DNA from 3 places in the Mesorhizobium sp. BR1-1-13 genome. Region 3 is predicted to be linked to each of the others. Evidence: riboswitches for the same ligand, from Rfam matches in the RefSeq annotation. Region 3 holds a riboswitch; each other region holds the start of a gene.
The links. A riboswitch is a leader RNA that binds a small molecule or an ion and turns the genes downstream of it on or off. The one in region 3 is predicted to bind cobalamin.

Region 1: linked by a shared signal. The riboswitch ahead of bluB (5,6-dimethylbenzimidazole synthase) and the one ahead of LB533_RS12360 (CbtB domain-containing protein) in region 3 are both predicted to bind cobalamin.
Region 2: linked by a shared signal. The riboswitch ahead of LB533_RS29690 (aromatic ring-hydroxylating oxygenase subunit alpha) and the one ahead of LB533_RS12360 (CbtB domain-containing protein) in region 3 are both predicted to bind cobalamin.

What each region holds. Positions count from the first base shown of each region.
Region 1 covers NZ_JAIUIH010000002.1:214,397-221,826, reverse strand. Annotated here, with positions in the region: gene aroC (chorismate synthase) at 1-1,120, shown strand, start outside; gene ribB (3,4-dihydroxy-2-butanone-4-phosphate synthase) at 1,229-2,329, shown strand; gene LB533_RS05470 (MFS transporter) at 2,381-3,604, opposite strand; gene LB533_RS05465 (TetR/AcrR family transcriptional regulator) at 3,725-4,330, shown strand; partial or broken gene bluB (5,6-dimethylbenzimidazole synthase) at 4,416-5,167, opposite strand; cobalamin riboswitch at 5,216-5,396, opposite strand; gene LB533_RS05455 (histone deacetylase family protein) at 5,519-6,445, shown strand; gene LB533_RS05450 (exodeoxyribonuclease VII small subunit) at 6,449-6,700, shown strand; gene LB533_RS05445 (DUF2277 domain-containing protein) at 6,799-7,065, shown strand; gene LB533_RS05440 (pirin family protein) at 7,106-7,430, shown strand, end outside.
Region 2 covers NZ_JAIUIH010000025.1:4,721-12,150, forward strand. Annotated here, with positions in the region: gene LB533_RS29660 (MBL fold metallo-hydrolase) at 1-348, shown strand, start outside; partial or broken gene LB533_RS29665 (DegQ family serine endoprotease) at 546-2,075, shown strand; gene LB533_RS29670 (hypothetical protein) at 2,010-2,180, opposite strand; gene LB533_RS29675 (molybdopterin-dependent oxidoreductase) at 2,173-2,784, shown strand; gene LB533_RS29680 (ferredoxin reductase) at 2,781-3,545, shown strand; gene LB533_RS29685 (hybrid-cluster NAD(P)-dependent oxidoreductase) at 3,680-4,780, opposite strand; gene LB533_RS29690 (aromatic ring-hydroxylating oxygenase subunit alpha) at 4,800-6,047, opposite strand; cobalamin riboswitch at 6,178-6,380, opposite strand; gene LB533_RS29695 (DUF680 domain-containing protein) at 6,860-7,057, shown strand; gene LB533_RS29700 (DUF680 domain-containing protein) at 7,128-7,334, shown strand; gene LB533_RS29705 (DUF680 domain-containing protein) at 7,403-7,430, shown strand, end outside.
Region 3 covers NZ_JAIUIH010000004.1:339,923-347,352, reverse strand. Annotated here, with positions in the region: gene LB533_RS12370 (MFS transporter) at 169-1,368, shown strand; gene LB533_RS12365 (aromatic ring-hydroxylating oxygenase subunit alpha) at 1,372-2,541, opposite strand; cobalamin riboswitch at 2,676-2,872, shown strand; gene LB533_RS12360 (CbtB domain-containing protein) at 2,908-3,087, shown strand; gene LB533_RS12355 (CbtA family protein) at 3,103-3,900, shown strand; gene cobU (bifunctional adenosylcobinamide kinase/adenosylcobinamide-phosphate guanylyltransferase) at 3,893-4,408, shown strand; gene cobO (cob(I)yrinic acid a,c-diamide adenosyltransferase) at 4,410-5,024, shown strand; gene cbiB (adenosylcobinamide-phosphate synthase CbiB) at 5,061-6,032, opposite strand; gene cobD (threonine-phosphate decarboxylase CobD) at 6,031-7,077, shown strand; gene LB533_RS12330 (tyrosine phosphatase family protein) at 7,074-7,430, shown strand, end outside.

The sequences.
Region 1 (7,430 bases), on a different contig from region 3:
GTCTCACAACACGTTCGGCCATCTTTTCCGCGTCACCACTTGGGGCGAAAGCCATGGAGCCGCATTGGGCTGCGTGGTCGACGGCTGCCCACCCGGCATCCGCTTCACGCGTGACGAAATCCAGGCTGAACTCGACAAGCGCCGGCCCGGCCAGTCGCGCTTCGTCACGCAGCGCCGTGAACCTGACGAAGTGAAGGTGCTGTCGGGCTTTATCCTTGACGATGACGGCGAGACGATGATCTCGACAGGTACGCCGATCTCCATGCTGATCGAAAATGTCGACCAGCGCTCGAAGGACTATGGCGAGATCGCCCGCCAGTACCGGCCGGGCCATGCGGACTACACCTATGACGTCAAATACGGTGTGCGCGACTATCGCGGCGGCGGCCGATCCTCGGCGCGCGAGACAGCGGCTCGGGTCGCGGCCGGAGCCCTTGCCCGCAAGGTCGTGCCGGGCATGGTCGTGCGCGGGGCGCTGGTATCGATGGGCGAGAAGTCGATCGACCGCGCCAACTGGAACTGGAATTTCATCGGCGACGCGGATAATCCGTTCTTCACGCCTGATCCGGCGTCCGTTCCGGTCTTTACCCGATATCTCGACGGCATCCGCAAGGCGGGTTCCTCCGTCGGCGCCGTGATCGAGATCGTCGCCGACGGCGTTCCGGCCGGCCTCGGCGCGCCGATCTACGCAAAGCTCGACCAGGATATCGCGTCAGGCCTGATGTCGATCAACGCCGTCAAGGGCGTCGAGATCGGCAACGGCTTCGAGGCCGCCCGTATCACCGGCGAACAGAATGCCGACGAGATGCGCATCGGCAATGACGGCCAGCCGGTGTTCCTGTCCAACAATGCCGGCGGCATCCTTGGCGGCATCTCGACCGGCCAGGCGATCATCGCCCGCTTCGCCGTCAAGCCGACTTCCTCCATCCTGACGCCACGGAAGTCGATCGACAAGGACGGCAACGACGTCGAAGTGATGACCAAGGGCCGTCATGACCCCTGTGTGGGCATTCGCGCCGTACCGATCGGCGAGGCGATGGTTGCCTGCGCCATCGCCGACCATTATCTGCGGCACCGAGGACAGACAGGTAAGGAAGGCAGTAGGGCAGTAGGGCAGTAGGGCAGTATGGCAGTATGTTAAGCTGCCCGCGAGACGAGCAATTTTTCCTTTCCCCTACTGCCTTACTGCCCTATTCCCCTACTCCCTTGCGAGCGAAGCGAGCATTCCATGTCTTACGACCAGAAGAAGATCGTCGAAGCAATCCGGGCCTTCGAGCGTGGCGAGATCGTCGTCGTCATGGATGATGACGGGCGCGAGAACGAGGGCGACCTGATCGTCGCCGCCGTCCATTGCACACCGGAAAAGATGGCCTTCATCGTGCGGAACACTTCGGGCATCGTCTGCACGCCGATGCCGCGCGAGGAGGCCAAGCGCCTCAACCTTGCGCCGATGGTCGCCGACAATGATTCAGCGCACACCACAGCCTTCACCGTCAGCGTCGATTTCAAGCATGGCACCACGACAGGCATTTCCGCCGACGACCGCACGCTGACCGTGCGCAATCTCGCCAATGGCAATGTCGGCGCCTCCGATTTCGTCCGCCCCGGCCACATCTTCCCGCTCATCGCGCGCGAAGGCGGCGTGCTTATGCGTTCGGGCCATACCGAGGCGGCCGTCGATCTGTGCAAGCTCGCCGGCCTGCCGCCGATCGGCGTGATCTCGGAACTGGTCAATGATGACGGCACCGTCAAACGCGGCCCGCAGGTCGCGGCTTTTGCCGAGGAACATGGCCTCAAGCAGGTTTCTGTCGCCGACCTCATTGCTTACCGGCAACGCAAGGAAACGCTGGTCGAACGCGTTGCTTGCTCCGAGATCGACACGCTCGGCGGCAAGGCGCAGGTCTTCACCTACACGCTGCCCTGGGATTCCATGCATCATGTCGCCGTCGTCTTCGGCGACATCCGCGATGGGGAAGAGGTGCCTGTGCGTCTCCACTCCGAGGACGTGGTGACCGACGTCTTCGGCACCAGCCATCGGCTGGACGGCATCATGAAGGCGATGGGCGAGCGCAAGCGCGGCGTCATCGTCTATCTGCGAGAGGGCTCGGTCGGCGTCGCCCACCAGGAACGCAACCGGCCTGCGAGCGGCGACCGCGAGGATCACGAAGAGGCGCGCCGCCGCGAGAATGAATGGCGCGAGATCGGGCTCGGTGCTCAGATCCTGAAGGATCTCGGCATTTCCTCGATCAATTTGATCGCCTCGCGCGAGCGCCACTATGTCGGCCTTGAAGGTTTTGGCATCCATATCGCCAAGACCGAGATTCTCTGAAGTTCGACGGCGGCAGTAGCGTCCGATCCGCTGAACCGGACGCGTCATGGATCATTCCGCGGCAACGACGGCCGCTTCACACCCATCCAGCTCGCATTTGTGAGTGGCAAGGCTGCGTTGGCCGAGCAGCACCGTGACCAGCGCGATGCCGCCCGCGACCACCGAGACCCAGAACCCGTTCTGGGCGCCGAACGCATCCACCACGGCGCCGGCGGCGAAAGAGCCCAGCGCCATGCCGATGCCGATTCCCGTTGTCACCCAGGTGATGCCCTCGGTCAGCATCGCTTCCGGCACATGCCGTTCGATCAGGCCAAATGCTGTGATGAAAGTCGGCGAGATCGCCACGCCGCTGATGAAGACGGTCACCGCCAGCAGCGGCACGCTGTCGGCGGTGAGCGGCAAAAGCGTGCTGACCGCGATGATCGCGACCGCCACGGCCAGCTGGCGCTGTAGCGGCGTCTTGAGGTTGAGTGCGCCGACCACGATGCCCAACACGAACGATCCCAGCGCATAAACGCCGATCACCAGGCTTGCGGCACCGGCTTGGCCGAACTCCTTGGTGATCGCCACGGTGCTCACTTCCGTCGTCGCGAAGGTCGCGCCGATGAAGATCAGGGCGAAGGTGATGATCTGTACCGGCCGCAGGCGGATCGCCGAGCCGGCCGAACCATGGTCCGCCGGCCGCACTCTTGGTTCGGTCGATCGCTGCAGAATGAACGCTATGGAGCCCAAGGCGAGAAACAAAGTGCTCGCCAGCATGCCTGCTTCCGGAAACAGCGCCGCACTGAGGCCCACCGACAGCGACGCACCGGCGATATAGACCAGCTCGTCGGCCGCCGATTCGAAGGCGAAGGCGGTGTTCATCTCCGGCCGGCCGCGAAAAAGCTCGGTCCAGCGCGCGCGCACCATTGCCGGCATGCTGGGCATGGCCGCGGCCAGCAGCGCCGACACGAACAATGTCCATACCGGCCAATCCTGGTTGGCCGACGCAATCAGCAGCAGGAATGCCGCCACGGAGACGATGGTGGTGGGCACGACGATCCGTGTCTGGCCGAGGCGGTCGACCAGCCTGGAGATCTGCGGCGCCAGGAAAGCGTTGGCCAGCGCGAATGTCGCCGAGACGGCACCCGCCAGCCAGTATTCGCCACGCGTCTGCGACAGCATCGCCACGATGCCGATCGGCGCCATGGCGATCGGCAGGCGCGCCATGAAGCCGGCAGCGGCAAAGCCCTTGGCGCCAGGGGATCGAAAGATCTCGGAGTAGGGATTTTGCATGGTCCGTTCCTCGACAAAAGGCGATTCGGAAATTACATACGATGCGTATGAACACTAGATAGATCATACGCTGCGTATGTCAATTGGCATACGGAACGTATGTGCATAAGGCCAGAAGAAATGCACAAGCCTCGCAAGGAAATGATCGCCGAAACCCGCGCCAAATTGATTGCCGCGGCCCGGCATGCCTTCGGAACGATCGGCTATGCCGAAGCGTCGATGGACGATTTCACCGCATCGGCAGGACTGACGCGCGGTGCGCTCTATCATCATTTCGGCCACAAGAAGGGGCTCTTGCAGGCGGTCATCGCCGAGATCGACGCCGAGATGGCGGCACGGGTGAATGAGGTTGCAGCGAAAGCACCGACCCGCTGGCAAAGCTTCGTCGACGAATGCACGAGCTACATCGAAATGGCGCTGGAGCCGGAAATCCAGCGCATCATGTTCCGGGACGGTCCGGCCGTGCTGGGGGACCCCGCGCAATGGCCGAACGCCAATGCCTGCGTCGCTTCCATGACCGATCATCTGACGATGCTGCAAGGGGACGGGGTGGTGGTCCCAAGCGTCGACCCTGAGACCGCGGCGCGGCTAATCAACGGGGCGAGCAGTCAGGCGGCGCAGCGGATCGCCAATTCGAACGACCCGGAAGCGACATCAAAGACCGTGGTAGCGGCATTCAAGCAACTGCTCGAAGGATTGTTGAGGAAGGATACCGGAGCCGCCTGAAGGCGGATAGCCGAGGTGCTTCCAGGTTCAGATGCTCAGGACAAGGCGCAGGCCGCCGGCAGCGCTGCGCATGCCGTGTCGGCAATCAAATCAAGGGTTTGCCAGATTTTTCCCGTGTTGCCGCCTTGAGGCGGGCGATCGTTGACTTGAGCGGCACTTCGCCCTGTCCGCAAAACGTCTCGCTCATGATCAGCTCGGGCAGCGGCAGTCGTCGACCCCAGCCATGTGTTTCGAGGTCCGGTTTCGGCGCGAACTCGGAGACGCGGCCGACACAGAGATAGGCCACCGGCGTCACATGCTCGGGAATCGACAGAAGGTCTTTCAACGCCTGCGCCTCGATAATGCTGACCAGCCGACCCCGACCCCTTCGGCGCGTGCCGCCAGCCAGAAATTCTGCACCGCGCAGACCGTGCTGTAGAGATCCATCTCGGGATTGTGCCAGCGTCCCAGCGGTGAACCCTGTGAGCGTCGCCGGTCGCAGGTGATGCAGATATTGAGCGCGCTTTCGCAGATGCCTTCCAGCTTGAGCTTGCGGTAGAGCGCCCGCCGCTCTTCCTCGATAGCGGGCAATTCCTGCTCGCGCGCCGCCAGGAACAGGGCGCGCACCTGTTCCCGTCGTTCGGTGCCACGAATGACGATGAAATTCCATGGCTGCATGAAGCCGACCGATGGCGCGTGATGGGCGGCAAGCAGCAGCCGCGCCAGCACCTCGTCATCGACGGCCTCTGATGTAAAATGGCTGCGGACATCGCGCCGCGTGAACATGGCGCGGTAGACCGCATCGCGCGCCATCTGGTCGAATCCGTCACCCACGGGGATGGTCATCTCGTCCGGCATCGCTTGTCCCCTTGCGATTGCAATCAACTGCCGTCCGCCTGACCATGCGGATGACGATGCCTGCCAGGCCGGTCTTCTGGCTCGGGATCAACCCGCATCCGGCGCCTTCCCGTCATCGACAGTGGCATTTACCGGCGCGGTCCCCCTTACAGCGTTGGGCACGCCACGGTATCAAACCGTGTTCCCGATTCTCCCGCTCGCGGCGGGCACCAGGCAGTGGCCGGGACTTTACGACGAAGCCTCCGCGCCGCCAATCGCCCGCGGCGACGCGAATGGACGCAGGCGCGATTTTCCCCAGCCATCAGGCCGCAACGCATGGCCATCGCCGCGCCGGGGCACTAGATAGGGAGCATGGCCACTCGTCTCTACACCCATCCGATCTTCCTCGAGCACATCACGCCACCCGGCCATCCGGAGCGGCCGGACCGCTTGCGCGCCATCGAGCGCGTGCTCGACGAGGAGGCTTTTGCCGCGCTCGACCGCCTCGAGGCGCCACAAGGCGACGAGGCCACCATTCTCTATGCGCATCCCGGGGATTTCGTCGAGCGGGTACGCGCCGCCATTCCCGAGACGGGCATCGCCCGCATCGATGCCGACACAACGGCCAGCCCGAAGAGCTGGCAAGCGGCGATCACCGCGATCGGCGCCGCCAATGCCGCCGTCGACGACGTCTTTGCCGGCAGGGCAGACAACGTTTTCGTCGCCGCCCGGCCGCCCGGCCATCATGCGGAGAAAGCGACGGCAATGGGCTTCTGCCTGTTCAACACGGCGGCCATCGCCGCACGTTATGCACAGCGCAAACACGATATCGAACGTGTCGCCATCGTCGACTGGGACGTGCATCACGGCAACGGCACGCAGGATATTTTCTGGGACGATCCGTCCGTGCTTTATTGTTCGACCCACCAGATGCCGCTCTACCCGGGCACCGGAGCAAAGAACGAAACCGGCGCCGGCAACATCATCAACGCGCCGCTTGCGCCGCAGACCGGCAGCGAGGCGTTCCGCGACGCCTTCCTGTCGCGCGTGCTGCCCTCGCTCGACAATTTTGCACCCGACCTGATCATTATTTCGGCCGGCTTCGACGCGCATCATCGCGACCCACTGGCCGAGATCAACCTGACCGAGGATGATTTCGACTGGGCCACCGGCCAACTCATGCAGCGCGCGGCGCGCCACAGCGGCAACCGGCTCGTCAGCCTGCTCGAGGGCGGCTACGATCTGCAAGGATTGGCATTTTCGGTCGCCGCCCATGTCGGGCGACTGATGAAAGGATGAATGATGGCTGGTGAAACCAACGAAGACGTCAAGGCGATGAGCTTCGAACAGGCTCTCGACGCGCTGGAGAAGATCGTCGATGATCTGGAGCGTGGCGATGTGCCGCTCGACCAGTCGATCAGGATCTACGAGCGCGGCGAGGCGCTGAAGGTGCATTGCGACCGGCTGCTCAAGGCGGCCGAGGACAAGGTGGAGAAGATCAGGCTGTCCCGCGACGGCAAGCCGATCGGGACGGAGCCGCTGGACGCGGATTGAGGCATGCAGCCGTCTCTCTGGTTTTTGACACGATCATGATTGAGGATAGAACGCGTCCCGATTGAAACGGCTCCAGGACAAGAGGAGATACGGAAGCGATGTGCAGAAACATCAAGACCCTGTTCAATTTTGATCCGCCGGCAACCGATGACGAGGTGCGCGATGCAGCCCTTCAGTTCGTCCGCAAGCTGAGCGGAACGACGCGGCCCTCGAAGCAGAACCAGCATGCCTTCGACCATGCCGTCGAGGCTATCGCGGCGTCGGCGCGCGAGCTTCTCGATTCGCTTGAAACCAACCAGCATCCGCGCAATCGCGAGGAGGTTGCGGCCAAGCTGCGGGCGAAGGCGGCGATCCGCTTTGCCTGATCTGCCCAAAGCAGCCATCGACCGCTGACAAGGAGAGTTCATGAGCTTCTTCCCCGGGAAGGACCCCGAAATAGGCGACGCCTTTGCCAGCGACCAGATCGAATTGATGGTCATTCCGAACGCCAAGGACATTGGCGGTTTTCAGGTTCGCCGTGCCTTGCCGACCGCCAGAAGGCGGCTGGTCGGTCCCTTCATCTTCTTCGACCGCATGGGGCCTGCCATCCTGCGCGCCGGTCAGGCGCTCGACGTCCGGCCGCATCCGCATATCGGCCTGTCGACGGTCACCTACCTGTTCGATGGCAGGATCAGGCATCGCGATTCGCTCGGCACCGAAATGGTGATCGAGCCGGGTGACGTGAACCTGA
Region 2 (7,430 bases), on a different contig from region 3:
GCGGATTACAAGATTCCGCCAGCGCCGCTGACGCGCACCCTCGACGAGGGCGACGTCGTCGATCTCGGCGACCGCCGCTTCCGCGTGCTGCATCTACCCGGGCATTCGCCGGATTCGATCGCGCTGTTCGACGAAGCAGACGGCCTGTTCTTCAGCGGCGACGCCATCTATGACGACCGGCTGATCGACGACCTGCCAGACTCGGACAAGTCGGCCTATTGCCTCACCATGCGGCGCCTGCTCGACCTGCCGATCCGCATCGGCCATGGCGGTCACGGCCCGAGTTTCGACGGCGAGCGCATGCGCGAGATCGCCTCGGCCTATCTCAGCCGAGCGGCTAGTCCATAAGCCAGCTCTAAAATTAAATCTTCGTAAGGTCGCCCGAAAACCCTAAATCGGGCCAATCCGCGCCCTAGATGCTGGTTTGTCGATCCGGCCGGCTGCCATGCGCGGCGAGACAGGCAATCCGGCTGTCGACAGCCGACGGGTGTTTTTCCCCGAACCATCCGCGGCCCAAGTTCAACTCTCGCCCGGACAGAACGACCATGTCACCCATAAGCATTCTTCATAGACATCGCGTCGCGGCCCTGCTGGGCGCTGCGCTGATCATTTCTCCCATCGTAGCCTCCTTCGCCGAAAGCCCGAACGACGTCCGCAACGCCGTCGGTACGACACAGACTCCCGTAGCCGGCGTAACGGCCCCGAACGGCTCCTTTGCCCCTATCGTGGCAGCCGACAAGCCGGCCGTGGTGACGGTTACGACCGTCATGAAGGGGCAACCGGATGTCATGAGCGATGCCTCGCCCCTGGACGGCGGCGGCTCGCCTTTCGACGACTATTTCCGCCAGTTCTTCGGCGACCAGGGCATGCCCGGACCGAAAGCGCCACCGCAGCAGTCGCAGCGCGCCGAAGCGCTCGGATCCGGCTTTATCGTCGGCGCCGACGGCACCATCGTCACCAACAACCATGTCATCGACGGTGCGAGCTCGATCAAGGTGACGCTTGACGACGGTACAGAGCTTCCCGCCAAGCTGGTCGGCCGCGACGCCAAGAACGACCTTGCGGTGATCAAGATCAAGGCCGACAAGCCCCTGCCGACGGTGAAATGGGGAGATTCCGATAAGTTGATGCCGGGCGATCAAGTGCTGGCCTTCGGCAATCCGTTCGGCATCGGCACCACGGTCACCTCAGGTATTGTCTCGGCGCGCGGCCGCGATCTCCACAGCGGGCCGTTCGACGATTTCATCCAGATCGATGCGCCGATCAACCACGGCAACTCTGGCGGTCCGCTGGTCGATGTGAGCGGCAACGTCGTGGGCATCAACACCGCGATCTATTCGCCCAATGGCGGCAGCGTCGGCGTTGGCTTCGCCATTCCGTCCGACCAGGCGCAAAAGGTGGTCGCCAAGCTGATGAAGGGCGGCGAAATCGAATACGGCTATCTTGGCGTCCAGATCCAGCCGGTGACCCAGGACGTTGCCAGCGCCATAGGTCTCGATCACCCCGGCGGCGCATTGGTCTCCTCGGTCACCGAGGGCTCGCCGGCGGCCGCGGCCGGCATCCAGACCGGCGACCTCATCACCGGCTTCGCCGGCCAGGAGATAAAAGACCCCAAGGACCTGTCGCGTGCCGTCGCCGATGTCTCGCCCGGCAAGAAGGAAACGCTCGACGTCTGGCGTAATGGCAAAGCCATGCAGCTTTCCGTCGACGTCGGCCGCAATGGCGACGATGCGCAGACCGCGTCGGTATCTGGTGATTCCGGCGCGCCGGGAAACGGGCAGGGGGCCCGCTTGCCGGCGATCGGGCTCGGCCTGATGGACATCACGCCCGATATTCGCCAGCAGATGAACCTCCCCGACAACCAGCGTGGCGCGGTGGTCGCCGCCGTCAATCCCGACAAGGCCGCGGCGGCTTCCGGCGTCCAGCCCGGCGACATCATTATCGCCGTCAACCAGATGCCGGTGAAGAGCGCCAGGCAGGCCACGCAGGCGATCGCGCAGGCCGGCAAGTCAGGCCGCAAATCGGTGCTGCTGCTGGTGGAACGAGGCGATGCCCAGATCTATGTCGCCGCGCCCATCAAGATTCAGGTTGCCCGCCACCGCGTCTTCGAGAACACTGCGCAAGGCCGACACATGGCCCGACATCTGGGCCCGATGCAGGGGAATTGCCGCAATGGTCACGCGAGGTTTCTTTTCAGGTCGGCGTCCACCGACGGATGGCGACGCGCGCATCCCGCCCGGCCAATATCTCGAGCAAGGATTTCCGGTGCTGTCGGCGGGGCCGACGCCGCGCCTGCGCACCGAGGATTGGTCGTTCACGCTGAAGCACGGGCCGCGCCCGATCAAGAAATGGAATTGGGCCGAGTTCAATGCGTTGCCGCTGACCAAGATGACGCGCGACATCCATTGCGTGACCGCCTGGACCAAGTTCGACACGCTCTGGCAGGGCGTGCTGGTCGACGATATCCTTGCGGATGCCGGCATCGAGCCGCCGACCGCCTTCACGCTGGCGCTATCCTTCGACGGTTACACCACCAACGTGCCGACAAAGGATCTCACAACCGGCAAGGCGATGGTGGCGCTGCTCTACGAAGGCAAGCCGATCACGCCCGACCATGGCGGCCCGGCGCGGCTGCTCGTCCCGCATCTCTATTTCTGGAAATCGGCCAAATGGCTGAACGGCCTGCAGTTCACAGAACGCGACGAGCCCGGCTTCTGGGAGCTGCGCGGCTATCACATCTATGGCGACCCCTGGCGCGAACAGCGCTACACGGACGATCCATGAGCGAGGTGCCGTCGGCACAATCACCCGGGCAAACACTGTCGCCCTGGCAGACAGCCAGGATCGTCCGCATGGAAAAGCGCACGCCGCGTGTCACCAGCTTCTTTTTCCAGCCGTCGCGGCCGTTTGCCTACCGGGCCGGACAGCATGTCGATGTCAGGTTGACCGCGCCTGACGGCTATCAGGCGCGCCGCGCCTATTCCATCGCCTCCGCGCCGGAGGTCGGTCCGGTGATCGAACTGGCGATCGAAAGGCTCGAAGACGGCGAGGTCTCGCCCTTCTTCCACGAGGTCGCCGCGGTCGGCGACGAGATCGAATTGCGCGGCCCGCTCGGCGGACATTTCATCTGGCCCGATGGTGATGAGCGACCGCTTCTGCTGGTCGGCGGCGGTTCCGGCGTCGTGCCCTTGATGTCGATGGTCCGCCATCGTGCCGCGCAGAAGTCGACGATGCCGGTCATCCTCGTCTTTTCGGCGCGGCTGTGGGACGAAGTCATCTTTCGCGACGAGCTGATCGGCCTCGACGATCGCGACGACGGCTTCGGCCTTGTGCTGACCCTGACGCGTGAAGCCGCGCGCCGGCCGACGGATTATTCGCGGCGGATCGACGTCGCCATGATGATACAATCCATGGCGCGGCTGCGCCGCCCGCCCGGCCTCGCCTTTGTCTGCGGCTCCAACGCGTTCGTGTCCGCCGCCGCCCAGGCGCTGATCGATGCCGGCATTCCAGCGGCTATCATCCGGACGGAGCGCTACGGCGTCTGAGATCTCCGGCTGCCGCCGCTCCTTGGGTGCAGCGGCGCGCAGATGGGGTTGTCGGCCGTCCCACAGCCTTGCAGCAGGAAAGGATCAAACACTTGACCCCTCCTTGCAAGAAAGAGCGGCCAGGCCAGCGGCTCTCAGGCCTCGATGTCAAGCGCCGAGAGCGGCTTGGAGCAGCAGGCGAGAATGAAGCCGTCCTCGATCTCATGATCGAGGATGCCGCCATTGTGGCTCATCTCGACCTCGCCTGAGAGCTTCTTGACTTTGCAGGTTCCGCACAGGCCGAATTCGCATGCGGCGGGGATTCTGACTCCCGAGGCGCGCGCCGTCTGCAGCACCGTCTGGCCGGCGACGCATGCGGCATCGACATCCGAAATCGAGAACCGGATCGGCGTCGCGGCTTCGACAGGAATGGCTGCGCCGTCTCCAGTCGGCGAGGCGAACGGCGCCGGGATTTCCTCCACCAGCGGCGCTGCAAAGCTCTCCTGATGGTATCTCGCCATGTCGAAGCCGGCGGCTTCGAGCATGCCGCGCACGGCACGCATGAAGGGGTCGGGGCCGCAGCAGAAGATTTCGCGCTCTCGGAAATCGGGCGCCAAAATCGGCAGCCGGATGGCATCGATGCGGCCCATATGGCCGAACCAGCCCTCCCGGCTCGACCGCTCCTCGATCATGAAACCGAGCGACAGGCCGGGCATGTGGCTGCCGAGCAATTCCAGCTCCCTGCGGAAGATGATCTCTTCGGGGCGGCGGGCGCAGTTGACGAAGCCGACATCGGTCCATGGCGCGCAGTCATTCAGCCAGCGCAGCATCGACATCATCGGCGTCACGCCGGAGCCGGCCGAAATGAACAGATATTTGGCCGCCGGGTGGCTGTGCAGCGAAAAGTCTCCGGCCGGCCCATACGCCTTGACGTGCGAACCAGGCCTCAAATGGTCGAACATCCAGCGCGTGCCAGTGCTGCCGGCCTGCGCCTTCACCGTCACCGCGATCGAGAACGGCCGCGAAGGCGAAGACGACAGCGTGTAGGTGCGCATCAGCAACCCATCCGCTGTCGGCAGTTCCAGCGTCACGAACTGGCCCGGCTTGTAGCGGAACCAGGTCTGGTTGTCGGAGCGGAAGGTGAAGGTCTTTACATCAGGCGCCTCGTCGCTCACGCCGATCACTTCCAGCACCTGGAGCCTGTCGTTCCAGGGCGCCATCTGATCGAGATGGCGATAGAGGCCGAGATCCGTCATCGCATTCATCCCTCACCTCTCAAGCAACGCTGCGCAGGGCCGGCCGGCCGTCTTCGGCGAGCCGCGGACCGATGAAACGCGCGTACCAGTCGACGAACTGGAGGACGCCGCCTTCGTGCAGTTCGGAATAGGGACCGGGTTCATAGGCCGGCGACAGGATGCCGAAGGCGTTTTCCTCGACGATGCGGCGGTCCTGGTCGTTGGTCTCGGTCCAGACATGGGTGAGTTCGGCGAGGTCATAGTCGACGCCCTCGACCGCGTCCTTGTGAACCAGCCATTTGGTCGTCACCGCGGTCTCAGTGGCGCTGATCGGCAGCACGCGGAAGGTGACGGCGTGGTCGCCGAGGATGTGGTTCCAGGTCGTCGGATAGTGATAGAGCAGCAACGAGCCGATGCGGTCGGTGGCAACGCTGTCGGACAGGTTCTTCTTGACCGCGCGTTTTCCCGTCATCGTGTAACTGACGGCATCGCGCAGCAGCGGCGCGCGGGTGGCACGGTATTGTCCGGCCGGGTCGATGCGGAACTCGCTCGGCAGGCCGGCGGCCTCGCATTTGGCCCAGTGCGCCAGCATCTCCGGGTCGCTGTCGGCGCCTTGCACGCCGGTCACGGTCGGCGCCTCAGGAAAGGTCTTGCAGAGCTCCGGATGGTTGCCGGCGCAATGATAGCATTCGCGGTTGTTTTCCCAGACCAGCTTCCAATTGCCCTTCTCGACGATGGTGCTCTCGAAGGCGACCTTTGCTTCGCGCAGCCGGTGCGGCGCCAAATAGGGTTCGATCATCGTCCGCATCGGCGCGAAATCCGCCGGCTCGTCGGCGAGGCAAATGAAGATGTAGCCGCCGACGCTTTCGCAGGCGACCGGCTTCAGGCCGAACTGGCTCTTGTCGAAGCCCTCGGCCATCTGCCTGGCGAACAGCAGCCTGCCGTCCAGTTCATAGGTCCACTGATGGTAGGGGCAGACGAGCTTCGCCGCCGTGCCCTTGTCGGTGTTGCAGACGCGGCTGCCGCGATGGCGGCAAGAATTGTGGAAGGCGTTGATGTTGCCCTTCTGGTCGCGCACCAGCACGACAGGATAGTCGCCGATCTGCACGGTGATGAAGCTGCCGGGCCTGGGCAGTTCGCAATCATGGCCGATGAACAGCCAGTCGCGGTACCAGATCAGCTCCATGTCGAGCTTGAAGTAATCGGCGTCGGTATAGAAGGGCTGCTCGAGTGAGAAGCCGTCCCTGCGGCCTTGCAGCCGTTTCAGCATGTCGTTGCGCGCATCCATGTCCTGTCCTCGCATTGAAGTCCTGTCCTCACATTGAAGGACTGAACGGAGGGGAGAGAGGAAGGATCAAGCCGCGCGCCGGCTTGCGCCGGACATGCACCATCCGCCTCTTGACCGCCCGCCGCGATCAGTCGAGTCCAACATCTCAGGCTGGTTTCCGGGCTCTGGAGCTGTCCTTGCGGACTGTCGCGACACCTTCCCAGGCCTTTGCCCAGTGGTCTCCCGTTGCGACCTGAACTCCACCACCGTTGCGGGGGCAGCGCCGGATTCTGACCGGCTTCCCAATTCTCCGCCTCGTCGTCACGCGGCGGCACCTGAGATGGCAGGATCTAACCATGATCGCCGACTTGTCGTCGGCATGAAAACGACATCGCATCCATGCCGCGCGACACGCATGGGAAACGGTGCGGCCGTCGTTGAAGGGGCAGAAAGGCTCGGCTCGCCGCCTCGGAATTCAACTCGTGGCGGACCAAAAAAGGTTAACAGTTTCGAAAAGTGACTATTAGCGTCCACTAAAATCGAACCGAACGGTTCGTTTCTGTTGACGATGCGTGCAGGACGGTGTGAACACTGGGCCTTCGACACAGTTGGTGATCGCACGGTCTGTTAAAATAAGTACTTGATAATAAAGGGAAAAAAACGAATGTAGAAGGCCTTGGCACAATTTCAAGTAGTGGAAACTTGGTCCACACGGAAAAACTTCGTGATTGGAAATGGCGCCATGGCTTTCCCACATCGGGGCTGTCCGAACGACGCGATTTCCTCCCAAGACACGCCGCTAGACGGACGGAAAAATACTGGAGTATCAAAAAATGAAAAAGATCATTCTCACTGCCGCCGCCCTTCTGGCTGTTTCCGGCAGCGCCTTCGCTGGTAGCGACCACTATGGTTCGAATGCCCCTGCGGCCACCGCCGTCGACAGCTCGTACACCGCTTCGACCAAGAAGTCGGAACCGGCTGCCCAGACGCCTGTCCAGGGCGCCGATCGCAACCTCTTCGGCAACAACTAAATAGCCGATCTCCAGTTGACGGCGGGCCTTCCGCCGTCCTGGCGGAATTTGAGAATTCAGGAGACTTGAAATGAAGAAGATCATCCTTGCTGCCGCCGCCGTTCTGGCCGTTTCGGGCAGTGCTTTCGCCAGCAGCGACAACTATGGCTCCAATGGCGCCAACCAGCCTACCGTCACCTCGACCGACAGCTCGTACACCGCTTCGACCAGGAAGTCGGAACCGGCTGCCCAGGCCCCTGTTCAGGGTGCCGACCGTAACCTCTTCGGCAACAACTAACAGCCGATCTCCAGTTGACGGCGGCCTTCCGCCGTCCTGGCGAAATTTGAGAATTCAGGAGACTTGAAATGAAGAAGATCATCCTTGCTGCCGCCG
Region 3 (7,430 bases):
CGTGAGCTTCGATACGGACGGTCAGCCGGCGCTGCATCAGGCACCCCTTTAGGCCAGCACGGGAAAGCCTTTGACCGGCTTCGTTTTAACCGGGGCACGTCGGTTTCCTGTTACCGGTCGCGAAATGATGGCCGCAGATTTGGCTGGTGATTCTGCTTTGGGGAAGCAATGTCCACGCATGTGCGCCATCCGATCTGGCTACCGGCCCTCAAGGCCGCGGATGCCCGCACCTTCGCCTCGCTCTACGCGGTCGAATCCTTCGCTCGCGCCACGGTGTCGAGCGTCATCCCGATCCAGGCCTACGAGATCCTCCACAATGAGCAGATCGTCTCGATCCTCTACACCATCGTGGCGATGCTCGGCCTGTCGGTGACCTTGTTCATGCCGATGCTGATCCAGCGCTTCGCCCGGCGTTGGGTCTACACGGCGGGCGCCTGCCTGCTGGCGATCGGCTCGTTGTTCTTCGTCACGCATACGCTCGCCGGGCAATTGGCCGGCATGCTATGCCGTGTCATGGGCGCCAGCGCGCTGTCGATCACGCTCAACCTTTACATCATGGACCACATCCGCAAGACCGATTTCATGCAGGCCGAATCGCTGCGCATGGCGTGGTCGATGTTTGCCTGGACGGGTGGGCCGACGCTCGGCATCTTTCTCTACACGCGCTTCGGCATCTATGCCGCGCATGGCGCGGTCGCCGTATTCGCCTTGGCCCTGCTGGCGTTGTTCTGGACCTACCGGCTCGGCGACAATCCCTCGATCCGGCCGGGCAAGACGCGCCCGGTCAATCCGCTGGCCAATATCGGCCGCTTCGTCGCGCAGCCGAGGCTGAGGCTGGCCTGGCTGATCGCCTTCGGCCGCTCCTGCTTCTGGACGACCTTCTTCGTCTACGGACCGCTGTTCATGGTCATCACCGGCGAGGGCGAACTGGCCGGCGGCATTCTGGTTTCGGCGGGCAACGCGCTTTTGTTCATGGCGATTTTCTGGGGCAAGGCGGGCAAGCGCTTCGGCGGCCGCAGGACCATGACATTTGCCTATTTCGCCATGTCGGCGATGCTGCTGGCGGCGGGTGCCGTCGGCGAAAGCGCGCCGCTCATCACCGGCGCCTTCCTGCTATGCGGCGCCTTCTTCACCATCGCGCTCGACGCGCTGGGCTCGACCGCCTTCATGCGCTCCGTGCGTTCTTACGAGCGCGCGCAGATGGCTGCGGTCTACCGCACCTATCTCGATTTTTCCGAACTGACGCCGCCGCTGGTCTATTCAGTGGTGCTGGCCTTTTTTGGCCTCGGCTCGGTTTTCGTCACGCTCGGCCTGCTTGCGGCGGTCTGCGGCTATGTCACCTGGCGGTATCTGCCGAAGTCGCTGTGAAGCTTACGGCACAAGCGCAGCGTGCCGTTCGCGCACCCAGTCGTGGAAGCGGTGAAGGTCGTACTCCTCCGGCATCAGCACGCCGGCCTTGTGGCGCATGGAGCGCAGCCCTTTCTGGTTGACCTCGCAGATCGCGGCATCCTCCTCCAGCACCTGGGTGCCGAAGCCGACGATATTGTCGATGTCGGTGGCGGCCAACGCCTCGGGCGCGAACAGCCATTCGGCGGTCAACTCGGTCTGCTCGGGGCCAAGCGGCACCAGCCGTACTGACCTGACATAGTCGACGTGGCCGACGATGAACATAGAGGGCAGGCTGGTGGCGTAGGTCTGGCCGGCGGCGCGCTCGGCCGGTGTGAGGCCCGAAAAGACCGGCCCATGCGCCTGGCCGTCGCGCGACCATGTCTCGGCACCCGCCCGCAGCCCGCCGGAAAATTCCGGCGCGTCATTGTCGGCATGGCGGGTCCATTCGGGGTCGTCATGCCGGCCCATCAGGCCGCGGCCATAGATCGGAACCAGCCGCGACAGGTCCTTGTGGACGCCGGGGCAATGCAGGCACTCGTTGAAATTTTCCCAGAAGATCTTCCAATTGCAGTTCATCACCTTGCGCAGCACATGGCCTGATGTCAGCGATTCCAGCGGCCAGTTGCCGAGATCGCCGGAGGCCTGGTCGAAGGATGAGTGCGCCGAGCCGGCGGCATCTTCCGCCAGATTGACGAAGACGAAGCCGCGCCAGACCGACAGCGAGACGCGATAGAGCGGATGGTCCGCCTTGTCGAAGCCTTCGGGCAGCGTTTTCGACGGCACGCGTACGAGATCGCCGCGCAGCGAATAGGACCATGCGTGATAGGGGCAGGTGATCAGCCGCGCCTTCAACCGGCCAGCACTTTCCTGGCAAAGCTGCGAGCCGCGATGCCGGCACGTGTTGTGGAAGGCGCGTAGCTCGCCGGTGTCGTCGCGCAGCACGACGACCTCCTGGGTGCCGACGCGGAAGGTGCGAAAGGCGAGCGGCTGGGCAAGGTCGGCCCCACGGCAGACGAGCAGCCAGTTCCTGTACCAGATGGCGTCGAGGTCGCGCTGGTAGGCCGCCGCATCCCAATAGGCCGAGGACGGCAATGTCGGCTCGGCCCGGGTGAGGCCGTTGTAGGGGGCGTGCTGGCTCTGGACGGGCTGCATGGCTGGCCTCCTGTGAGGATGGCAGCCGACACCCGGCCACGGAAATTGTCAATTGCAGCGGAGCAAGCGGCCGGACGGCGCTAAAGCGCTTGTCGCCGTCGGAATTTGGTTTGCCGGATGCGGCGATTTTCCCTATAGTCACCTTCGTCGTCGGTTCCGATTGGAGCCAAGAGGGAATGCGGTGCGGGCGGATTTGCTGCCCAATGCCGTGGCTGCCCCCGCAACTGTGTGCGGTAGTCCTCTCCATATGCCACTGAAGATTTTCTTCGGGAAGGTGGGGAAGGGCGCTGATCCGCGAGCCAGGAGACCTGCCGGCGACAGGAAACTGACTTCGATGCCCTCGGGTGGAGGGTGAAAGGACAAGACATGAATACCGCTTCCGTCTCCCTCGGCGCCTCCATCTCCTCGCAGTCGCGCCTCTTGCAACTCGCGCTCGCGGCGCTGCTCGGCATTTTCGTCGTCGGCTTTGTCGGTTTCTCGCATATCGACGCGGTCCACAATGCCGCGCACGACTATCGCCACTCGATGGCGTTTCCCTGCCACTGATAGGGATTTGACATCATGAACCTGTTTCGCAACGTCGTGTTCATCGCGGCGATCGCAGGGCTTGTGGCCGGTGTCGTTCTCGCCTGCATGCAGGCCTATGCCACCGTGCCGTTGATCCTGAAGGCGGAAGTCTACGAACAGGCCGGCGGCGGCCATCACCATGACCATACCGCACCGGCCGCGACCGACAACAACGCCATGAGCGCTGCCGCCCCGGCGGGTAACGCCATGAGCTCCGCGGCGCCGGCACCCGCTGAAGCTGCTCCGGCTGAAGAGGAAGGCTGGGCGCCGGCCGACGGCTTCGAGCGTTTCGCCTTCAGCGTGCTTGCCAACATCGTCACCGGCATCGGCTTCGCGCTGGTCCTGGTCGCGGTTTCGGAATTCGCCGGCGGCATCGGCAACTGGCGCCAGGGCGTGTTCTGGGGACTGGCCGGCTTTGCCGTGTTCACGCTGGCGCCGGGCCTCGGCCTGCCGCCGGAACTGCCGGCCATGCCTGCCGCCGAGCTTCTGCCGCGCCAGATCTGGTGGACGGCAACGGTGGCGGCAACGGCGATCGGCCTTGCCCTGATCGCCTTCCGCAAATCGCTGCCGCTGGCGATTCTGGGCGTGGTGTTGATCGTCGCGCCGCATATTGTCGGCGCGCCGCAGCCCGACAGTTTCGAGACGCCGATTCCGGAAGGCCTGCATCATCAGTTCGTGGTGGCGGTAACTGTGACCAACCTAGTCTTCTGGCTCGTGCTCGGCGCTGCCGTCGGCGTGGTGCGTGGACGCTTCACCGGCACCGCGACGAGTCTGCGCGACAGCTTTGCCTGATCGCGGAAGACTGACCTTCATCATCGGTGGTGCGCGCTCCGGCAAGAGCGCGCACGCCGAAACGCTGATGACGGCCTTGCCTTCGCCATGGACCTACATCGCCACGGCGCAAGCCTATGACGACGAGATGCGGCAGCGCATCGCGTTGCACCGGTCGCGGCGCGGCGAGGGCTGGACGACCATTGATGCACCGCTCGACCTTGTCGGTGCATTGGAGATCTTGCCGGAGGACCAGCCGGTGCTTATCGACTGCCTGACGCTCTGGCTGACCAATCACATGCTGGCCGAACATGATGTAGAGGGCGAATGCCGGCGGCTGGCTGACATGCTGTCGCGGCCGCGCGGGCCCTGGTTCGTGGTATCCAATGAGGTCGGACAAGGCATCGTGCCAGACAATGCGCTGGCGCGCCGGTTCCGCGACGCCGCCGGCCGCCTCAACCAGCAGGTCGCCGCGATTGCCGACATAGTGCTGCTGATGGTGGCGGGGCTGCCGCTCAAGGTGAAGTGACATGACCGACATCGACGAAAAGGACGAAGAGCGCCACCGCGCCAAGATGGCCAAGCGCAAGGCGGTGCAGGATGCCGAGGTGGCGAGCAAGACGGTCGAAAAGGGACTGCTGATCGTCAACACCGGCCCGGGTAAGGGCAAGACCACGGCTGCCTTCGGCTTGGCGCTGCGCATGCTCGGCTACGGCAAGCGCGTCGGCGTCGTCCAGTTCATCAAGGGCAAATGGCATACGGGTGAGAAGGAGGCCTTCGCCGCATTCGGCGACCGCGTCGTCTGGCACGCGATGGGCGAGGGGTTCACCTGGGAGACGCAGGATCTGAAGCGCGACATCGCGGCGGCCGAGGCCGCCTGGGCCAAGGCGCTGGAGCTGATGGCCGATCCGTCGATCAGTCTCGTCGTGCTCGACGAACTCAACATCGCGCTGCGCTACGAGTATCTCGATCTGGAGAAGGTGGTTGCCGCGCTGAAGGCGCGCCGCGAGGGCCTGCATGTCGTCGTCACCGGTCGCAACGCCAAGCCGGCGCTGGTCGAGGCGGCCGACCTGGTCACCGAGATGGGGCTGACCAAGCACCATTTCGCGGCGGGCGTGAAGGCGCAGCAGGGGATCGAGTTCTGAGCGTTCCTTACCCTCCCCACAAGGGGGAGGGTAAGGTTAGGTCACAACCATGACAACGACCGAAATCACCCCGCACAGCGCGATCAACAGGCAGTCGGCGACACGATAAAGTTTCAGTGCCCGCCTTATGTCGATGCTGTCGGCTTCGCGCCGGCCGCCTTCGCCCATGAACGCGTCGTCGACCGTTACGCCGCCATAGCTGCGCGGCCCGGCGAGCGCCAGGCCAAGTGCGCCGGCCATCGCCGCCTCCGGCCAGCCGGCATTGGGCGAGCGGTGCTTTTTCGCGTCGCGCCGCACCGCCTGCCATGCGGCTTTCGCGTCGGCGCCTTTCACCAGGAAAGCCGCCGACGTGATGAGCAGCGCCGTCAGCCGCGACGCCGGCAGATTTATCCAATCATCGAAACGTGCCGCTGCCCTGCCGAACGCTTCGTGGCGCGGCGTGCGATGGCCGATCATCGAATCGGCGGTGTTGGCGGCCTTGTAGGCGGCGCCGCCGGCAAGGCCACCGACGCCCGTCCAGAAGGCGGGGGCAACGATCCCGTCGGAGAAATTTTCGGCCAGGCTCTCGATCGCGGCGCGGCAGACACCGGCCCTGTCCAGGATTTCGGGATCGCGGCCTACGATGCGCGAAACGGCGGCGCGGCCCATGTCGAGCCCGCCCGAATCGAGCGCGTCGGCGACGGCCTCGACATGCTCATAAAGGCTCCGCTGTGACAGGAACGATGTCGCCAGAAGGGCGGTGATGAACAGTCCCAAGGGAACGAACCCGAGCAGGGTCTGCACGCACAGGCCAATTAGCGCCGGCACCAGCACGATGACCAGAAGCGCCCGGACACCACGTTGGCGACGCAGCGCGTCGGGATCAGTGGCGCGGTTGAGCCGGCGATCGAGAAAGGATATCAGCCTGCCGAACCATGTCACGGGATGGCCGATGGCGCGAAACAGCCAGTCGGGGTAGCCCAGCGCGGATTCGACGGCCAATGACAGGAAAGCGATCAGGACTGACATGAAGCTTCTTGAAGGAGCGGTGGACCATGGTGGAAGTCTCGGCCGGGCAAGGGCGCTTTTCCCCAACGCCCCTCAGCCTTTCGTCGACCTCTCGACCGGAATCAATCCGCACTCCTACCCGCTTTTCGATTTGCCCGCCACCTCGCTGTCGCGATTGCCGGAAGCGGGGCGGGCGCGTGAGCTGACGGCGATCGCGGCCGGCACCTATGGTGCGCCCTCGCCAGCCAATGTCGTCGCTGCGCCCGGTACGCAGATCCTGCTGCCGCGCGTGGCATCGCTGGTCGCGCCGGGCAAGGCGCTCGTGCTGGGGCCGACTTATGCCGAACATGTCCGCGCGGCGGAAATCGCGGGGCACGAGGTGACCGAAGTCAGCGATTTCGCTGATCTGGCGGACGCCGACCTTGCCGTCGTGGTCAATCCGAACAACCCGGATGGGCGCATCATCGAGCGCGACTGGCTGCTGGCGCTGGCCGCCGGCTTGCACGCCAAGGGCGGGCTGCTGGTCGTCGACGAGGCATTCATGGATGTCGGCCCGCGCCAACACAGTCTCGCCGGCGATGTCGGCCAGGGCGGCATCGTCGTGTTGCGCTCTTTCGGCAAGTTTTTCGGGCTGGCCGGCCTGCGGCTTGGGTTTGCGCTTGCCAATGCGCCGACGGCCCAACGGCTGGAAACGCAATTCGGCCCTTGGGCCGTTGCCGGCTCGGCGCTGGAATATGGCATTCGGGCACTTGCCGATATCGGCTGGCAGGACGACATGCGCGCGTCGCTGGCGGAGGCATCGGCTCGGCTCGACGGACTGTTCGGTCGTTTCGGCGTGCCTGTCGCGGGCGGCACCACATTGTTCCGCTATTTCAGCCTGCCGGAGGCCGCCGGCTTGTTTGCAGCACTTGGCGAACGCGGCATCCTGCTTCGCCATTTCACCGACCGTCCGCACGTCCTGCGGGCCGGTCTGCCGGGGAACGAGGAGGAGTGGCTGCGGCTCGAATCCGCCCTTGCCGAATGGGCGGCGCGGCGCGAGGATCGAGCGAAAGGTATCAAACCATGATCCATGTCTGCTCGCTGGCAAAGGTCGAGGAAACGGTGGCGAGGACCGGCGCCGAGCGGCTGCTGTCGCTGTTGGCCGCCGGCACCGATGTGCTCCGCCCGGCCTCGATCATGAGGGAAAACCATCTGCACCTGGTCATGCACGACATCGCGGTGGCGCAGGATGGCATGACCATGCCGGGCGAGGAGCATGTGCGCAACCTGCTCGATTTCGCGCGCCGCTGGGACCGGGCAAGACCGATGGTGGTGCATTGCTATGCCGGCATCAGCCGCTCGACAGCCTCCGCCTATATCATCGCCGCCGCGCTGGCGCCGAAGCGCGACGAGGCCGAACTGGCCCGGACGTTGCGGATG